Regions from separate parts of the Virgibacillus sp. MG-45 genome, predicted to be linked through region 2. Evidence: riboswitches for the same ligand, from Rfam matches in the RefSeq annotation. Region 2 holds a riboswitch; the other holds the start of a gene.
The links. Region 2 has a riboswitch for thiamine pyrophosphate ahead of thiT (energy-coupled thiamine transporter ThiT). Riboswitches for the same ligand answer to the same signal wherever they lie in the genome.
Positions count from the first base shown of each region.

Region 1: another riboswitch for thiamine pyrophosphate. It lies ahead of SPK86_RS10885 (YkoF family thiamine/hydroxymethylpyrimidine-binding protein); the one in region 2 lies ahead of thiT (energy-coupled thiamine transporter ThiT).

Region 1 is NZ_JAXOFU010000009.1:49,540-52,958, forward strand. It holds gene SPK86_RS10875 (ABC transporter ATP-binding protein) at 1-325, opposite strand, end outside; gene SPK86_RS10880 (ECF transporter S component) at 322-900, opposite strand; gene SPK86_RS10885 (YkoF family thiamine/hydroxymethylpyrimidine-binding protein) at 893-1,507, opposite strand; TPP riboswitch at 1,609-1,715, opposite strand; gene SPK86_RS10890 (cell wall-binding repeat-containing protein) at 1,782-3,020, opposite strand; gene SPK86_RS10895 (sensor histidine kinase) at 3,233-3,419, shown strand, end outside.
Region 2 is NZ_JAXOFU010000001.1:121,750-125,168, reverse strand. It holds gene SPK86_RS00665 (M3 family oligoendopeptidase) at 1-1,219, shown strand, start outside; TPP riboswitch at 1,293-1,393, shown strand; gene thiT (energy-coupled thiamine transporter ThiT) at 1,515-2,093, shown strand; gene SPK86_RS00655 (hypothetical protein) at 2,252-2,398, shown strand; gene SPK86_RS00650 (hypothetical protein) at 2,485-3,419, shown strand, end outside.

The DNA.
Region 1 (3,419 bases), on a different contig from region 2:
CTACCTCATCCTCTACTGTGAGCATACAAAATTGTGTTTCCGGATCTTGAAACACAACCCCGACATGTTGTGCAAGCTCCCCAGGACGATAATCTGTTGTTCGTTTCCCATTTATTATGACGTCACCTTGCATTTCCCCGTCCAATTCACGAGGATAAAGTCCATTCAAGCAGTAGGTTAATGTACTTTTTCCGCAACCACTTGGTCCAAGCAGAAGGATGCTTTCTCCTTCCAGTAATTCGAAGTTAACCGCATTTAATGTATCTCTGTTAGATGAAAAATCGTATCGCACATGCAACTGATTTACTTGTAAAAAAGGCATCATGCAGATTTCTTCCTACGTAATTCTTTTCCTAGTGCAAAGCTGGAAAGCACACCTGTCTTAGCTAAGCCGTCACTGATTGCCTTCCCGATTAAACCTGCAATAAGAGCACCACTAATAAGACGTGTGAAAAACATTGCGGTTACGTAACCTGGATGTAAAACCGCATATCCACTCATCACATACCCATACGCAAAGCTCGTAATTGCTGACCCCATTCCAGCTGCTACTAGAACCCAGGTTGAATATATCTTCCATCTTGTAGCAGCAAATACTGCTTCCGCACCAATTCCTTGTACCATACCAGCGATAATGAGCATTGGTCCTGTCGCGTTACCTATTAATACTTCAACCATAGCGGCGATTGTTTCTGATAAGAATGCAGCACCAGGCTTTCGAATGATATAAGCAGCTATAATCGATACGATAAACCAGATACCAAAAATTAGATCATATCCAATCGGTCCAAATAAACCAACGAGAAGCTTCCCAAGTGGAAAAAAAGCTAAATAAATTACGGCGAAGACAACTGATAAAGCGGCCATTACTACCACTTCTTTGAACCGCCAATTACGCATGCTTATCACTCCCAACTTCTGTTGGACTATTGGCAGATAAGGAAACTGTCATTACTGTATGAGAAGAACCGGCTTGAGCAGTCGCTGTAAATACAGTTTCTAATCCTTTAAAAACATCCATGGCATCTCCATCCAAACGAGTAGAATAGTGTGCAGGAGAAACCGTAACATAAGATTTCATTGCTTCAATTTGTTTGTAAATAAGCTCCATATAATCGCCATCTCCTAGTGGATACAATGAAAATTTTGCCCCGGCAATACTTGATAGCTTACTTGCCTTAGCGTGGTTAAGTGGAATATCATCTGCTGCTAAATAAACATCCCCATCCGAATCACCTGGACAGCCTACCGAATAGGTAGCATGAAACGCAATATGTTCACCAGTTGCTGCTGCGAGAACAAAGATCGCTTTTGTAACATCAAAGACGTGTGTTGCTTTGCCACGAATGGTTGTCGTTATATCATCCGTTTTTATCCATACCTTGTCTGTATTTACTTCTTCAAGAACACCAACAATAATTGCTATAAAATTACTGCTCATTGGATGAAGTGAAAAGCTTGCTCCTGTAATTTGTTTACCTGCCCCGCATTCCGTTGTCATTTTCATTCCATTTCCTCCCTCATATTGATTTAAGACAATAAAAAAACTGCATCCCATAGGGAATGCAGTCAACATGGCAAATCATATGAAATAGTCCATTCATGTTTTCTTAGCCGACTGCACTTCCCCACGCTGGTATTATCCAGATCGGGTGCAAAGGGTCAGAATACATTAATTCCTCTCAGCCGCTTTCACAGCTCCCCTAGCGCTTCATACCTGTATACAGTTTTCTTATGGATTATCATATCGTGCTTAACAAAAATTGTAAAGCTCTGTTACATTAGTGGCCTTCTCCGTGTTCATTCGCAATCTCTAATTTCTCATCAAGCTTCCCTTGGTTCATAAATGAGATTGCATCAAAAGATCCAGTAATAAATCCATGATTATATGGACCGTTTTGCGGGTTAGCTGTAAATGTTGGACGAATCATTGCTAGAAAGTCATAAATTGCCTGGTTAGGTACGCCATCTTCCAACCAAATTAATGGTGCATGTTTACCGAGATGAGAAAGGGGTGCACTAGCAATTGCTAGATCGGGTGTAGAAGTCGAAATAAATGACACACCATGTCCAGGTTCATCAAAGCCCCAACCGAAATCAGTTTTTTTATCTTTAAATGCTGCAAAGTTGATGGCGTTCTCTACAACGTTTTTTCCTTCAATGCGTGTCACGTTTCCTAACTTTTTCAAGTCGTTTTCTACATCATTTGAAACAACCGATTTTGGTCCTAAAATATATATGTTTAGAGCATCTTTTTTTCGTTTTTTTAATGCTTCCACAGTTTGTTTTGGAATGTCATTTTGCTCAACATAAAGGACAGGCTCTGGCATGTGGGCAATCCAATTCACTGCTGGCAACGAATAAAGCTTTCCTTTTTCCTCAGAGGAAGCGATTATGACATTTTCAGGGAACGCTCCTGTAAGATTGGCATATTTTTCATCGATGTTGGCTGCGAACGTAGCTGGATCATCACTCTTTATATGGTCAGTTGGATAGTTTTCTAATTTGCTTCGCACGTTTTGAGAAACATCTCCAATAACCATTATTTTAGTTCCATTTTCATTTCCCTTCGGTTGTAAACGCTCAATTTCTTCCAATGTTTTGTTTGGGATACGATTTTCTTCGATAAATAGAATCGGGCCATTGTTAGGGTGATGAATGAGGTTAGCACTTGCCATGGCTATTTGCCAGGAATCCTCCGCAACGAGCAAAATGGTTCCTGGCCTATTTTCAGCATGTGTAGCTGGCCAGATTGTTTGTGAAACATGGATAGACGTGTCTATTAATTTGTCGCTGTCGGAGCCAATGCGTGTTATGTTTTTAGTACTCCCAATGACCAGATTATTAATTGCTTGCTTATTTTCGTTTTGAGGTTGTTGTCTAAATTGTTCATTGCTTGATTCAGAAGCATTCTCCTCTTTCGTTGTTTTACCATGTGTGTTGTTATTTTCCACTTCTGGAGCACAGCCTATAAGAAGGAAGATCGTAATGAAAATAGTGAATGTTGAATTCCGAGACATAGCTTTCTCTCCTTTCATGTCTTTTCACATCAAAGAATTCCCAAAAAAAATGCAGAATATCTGCAGATTGGATTACACTTGAATAACAAAAAAGGTTTATAGTTGGTGTTCTGCATCAATTCTTGATACTTTTGTATTAACCTAGGTAACGTCAAGAAACCTACATATTAGATTGGATAATTCAAAAATTTCAATGACCAGAGAGGTAAACGATGGTAAATAAACTTTCTGTAAAAATAGGTGTGTTGTTTTTTGGATTTATCGTAATTATTGAGTCGCTGTTGTTTTTTATCTTGTATATAAATTTAGAAAATGATCGTATTGATGAGGTAATGGGTGGGCTATTAGCAAGAGGGAATTCTCATCGAGATGTGTTAGAAAGTAAATTTGATCAAACAA
Region 2 (3,419 bases):
AGAGGATAAAAAATTTTCTGTTAGTCAAGCGGCAAATAAGCTAAGCCATCCGGATCGTGGGGTACGCAGATATGTCTTTAATCAAATCGGAAAAGCGTGGGAGGAAAATGCGCCGTTATTTAGCCAATCATTAAACCATTTAGCAGGGTTTCGTTTACAAACGTACAAACATCGTGGTTGGGAAAGCGTTCTCCAAGAACCTTTGTCCATTAATCGAATGGAAAAGGCTACATTGGATGCGATGTGGGATGCAATTAGGGAGGCGAAACCACATTTTAAAGCTTTTCTAGACAAAAAAGCCGCATTGCTTGGTCTAGATAAGCTAAGCATGTATGATATCGGTGCGCCAATATCAAATAGTGTGAAGCGCTATAGCTTTACTGAAGGAGCGCAATTTATCACCAAGCATTTCCAAAAGTTTAGTCCTAAAATGGCTGATTTTGCTCAAATGGCTTTTCAAAAGCGATGGATTGAAGCGGAGGATCGACCTGGAAAACGCCCTGGTGGTTTTTGCACGAGCTTTCCAGATAGTAAGCAAACGAGAATTTTCATGACATATTCCGGTACTTCTTCAAATATTGCAACGTTAGCACACGAGCTTGGTCATGCATATCATCAACATGTGATGAATGAAATGCATGGTTTGAATCAAAAGTATGCGATGAATGTTGCAGAAACAGCGTCTACGTTTGCAGAGATGATTGTAGCAGATGCATCTGTGAAACAAGCGAAAACACGTGAGGAAAAATTGGCGCTATTAGAAGATAAAATTCAACGAAGTATTGCTTTTTTTATGAACATTCACGCACGATTTTTATTTGAGCAACGTTTTTATGAAGAACGTAAGCAGGGCATGGTTTCTGTCCAACGCTTAAATGAGTTAATGCTCGAAGCGCAAAAAGAAGCCTACCATAATAGTCTTGAGGAATATGATCCTAATTTTTGGGCTTCTAAGCTTCATTTTCATATCACTGGTGTTCCGTTTTATAATTTCCCGTATACATTTGGATATTTATTTAGCTTAGGAATCTATGCCTATGCGCTTGAAAAAGGTGGCAGCTTTGAAGACGACTACATTGCTTTATTACAAGATACAGGACGGATGAGCGTAGAAGACTTGGCAGCGAAGCATCTTAAAGTTGATTTGACGAAGCCTGATTTTTGGCAACGCGCGATCCATTTATGTGTGAAAGATGTAGAGGAATTTATCGCTTATTAGTATTATTATATTCTAAATCTTGCAATCGATTTTAGAATGAGCTACAATACATGTAACAAAAAAAGTATAGAAAGAAGCCTACAGGGGGAGCCATTTGGCTGAGAGTGAACAAGATGTTCAGACCCTTTGAACCTGTTAGTTAGTACTAGCGTAGGGATGGTGGCTTTTTTGATGGAAAAGTAATGCTGTGAGCGGATTCCCCATCAGGAAGCTTCCCCTTGGCATTACTTTTTTTGTGTTGGTAAATATCACATGCTTGTTATAGTCACTAGCATTAGGGGAGGTATTTTTTCGTATGCAATCTAAAAGTTTACTGTTTTTGATCGAAGTTTCCATTTTTACCTCATTGGCACTTGTATTGGATTTAATTCCATTTCTCTCGTTTAAAATTTGGCCACAGGGTGGCTCTGTATCATTTGCAATGATTCCGGTATTTATCGTCGCATTTCGCTGGGGATTAAAAGGCGGTTTGCTTTCAGGATTTTTGTGGGGGATACTGCAAATTGCCGTTGGCGAAGCAGCCATTTACTATTTTTGGCAAGCTGTAATTGAGTACGGATTTGCTTTTACAGCGCTTGGATTAGCAGGGATATTTGCAAGGTCTGTGCATCGTACGATCAAGGATGGACAGCGCAAAAAGAGTTTTATTTATATTATGTCAGGTGTATTTATCGGAACGTCACTTCGTTTTCTAGCTCATTTTTTCGCAGGATTTATTTTCTTTGCTGAGTTTGCACCTGAGGGACAGCCAGCATGGTTATATTCCTTACTTTATAATGGCTCGTACATGCTTCCGTCTTTTGTCATATGTACATTTGTTATTTATTGGCTATTTAATAAACAGCCGCGAACTTTGTTAACGGCTGCTGCGTAATAGAAGAATAGAATCCGCTCGAAGGAGGGTAATTCCAATAATACGGAATTACCCTTTTTCCATAATGGAGTGAATTTTTCTCCCTTCTTGTTCTTCAACAGAATTGTCGCAAGTAAATATAATGATAGATCGAATGTTATAGAATGAGGAGCGATTTAATGCGTGAATTTGTTGGGTATTGCAGCTGTTGTGGAGTAGAGGTGTATTGTGAGGATGGATTTTTCAATGGCTTGCATGTAGATGGCGTATTATTATGTGCGAGCTGTATAGGTGAAACAAAGTTAGAAGAGGATCAACAATTTTAAAAATTTGTAATGGACATATTTCTAAGCACCGCTCTAATTAAGCGAGCATAGGCTATTGTATAGTACTTTTGGAAAGGGAGATTCAGTTGGAATTAACATTATCCCATTGGCTATACGGTATTTTTACATTGCTCATTATCATCACAATGATGTTTCGAAAAGGAGTGGTGCTTCCAACGCTATTTGGTACTTTTCTCATTGCATTAGTGTATAAAGGAAGTCTTTTAGATGGGTTTACTGCCATATTCAATGCAAATCTTGTAGCTGCACAAGAATTGTTTAATATTTTTCTGATAATCACCTTCATGATTGCCTTACTCCATTCTTTAAATGATTTAGGAGCAGATCAACGAATGATTCTTCCGATACAAAAAATGATGGTGAATGGGCATCTTGCGTTTTTTATCCTTGTTATCATTACGTATATTATTTCGCTGTTTTTCTGGCCAACACCAGCTGTTCCACTTATTTGTGCGCTTCTTGTTCCAGCGGCTGTGCGAGCTGGTTTACCGGCGATAAGTGCTGCGGTAGCAATTGCGCTTGCAGGGCAAGGAATGGCGCTTTCTTCTGATTATGTGGTTCAAGTTGCACCTAGTTTATCAGCTAAGGCTGGTGGGTTGGAGGTAAGTACGGTTGCTGATCAAGCATTTATATTATCATTAATTGTTGGATGTGTAGCCATTATGTGCGCGTATTTAATCCATCGAAAAGCCATTCGTTTAAAGGGAGATAAAATGAATGAAGTTGAGCTTCAGTCGTTGCGAACAGCGGAACGTACGGTGAATAAGACGAATGCAACTCATCTAACAGTATGGAGTAAAGTGTTCGCCATCTTTGTCCCATTAGCATTAGTTGCAGTTGTTGCTTATATGATGTATACAAAATTAGTTTCTGGAAGAATGGGTGGACTAGAAGGAGGAGATGGAGCAGCATTTATTGGCGGTGTAGCAGTAATCTTATTGTTACTTGCTACGATTGCGTTTGGAAAGCAACATGCTCTAGACTATATTAGCAATCATAT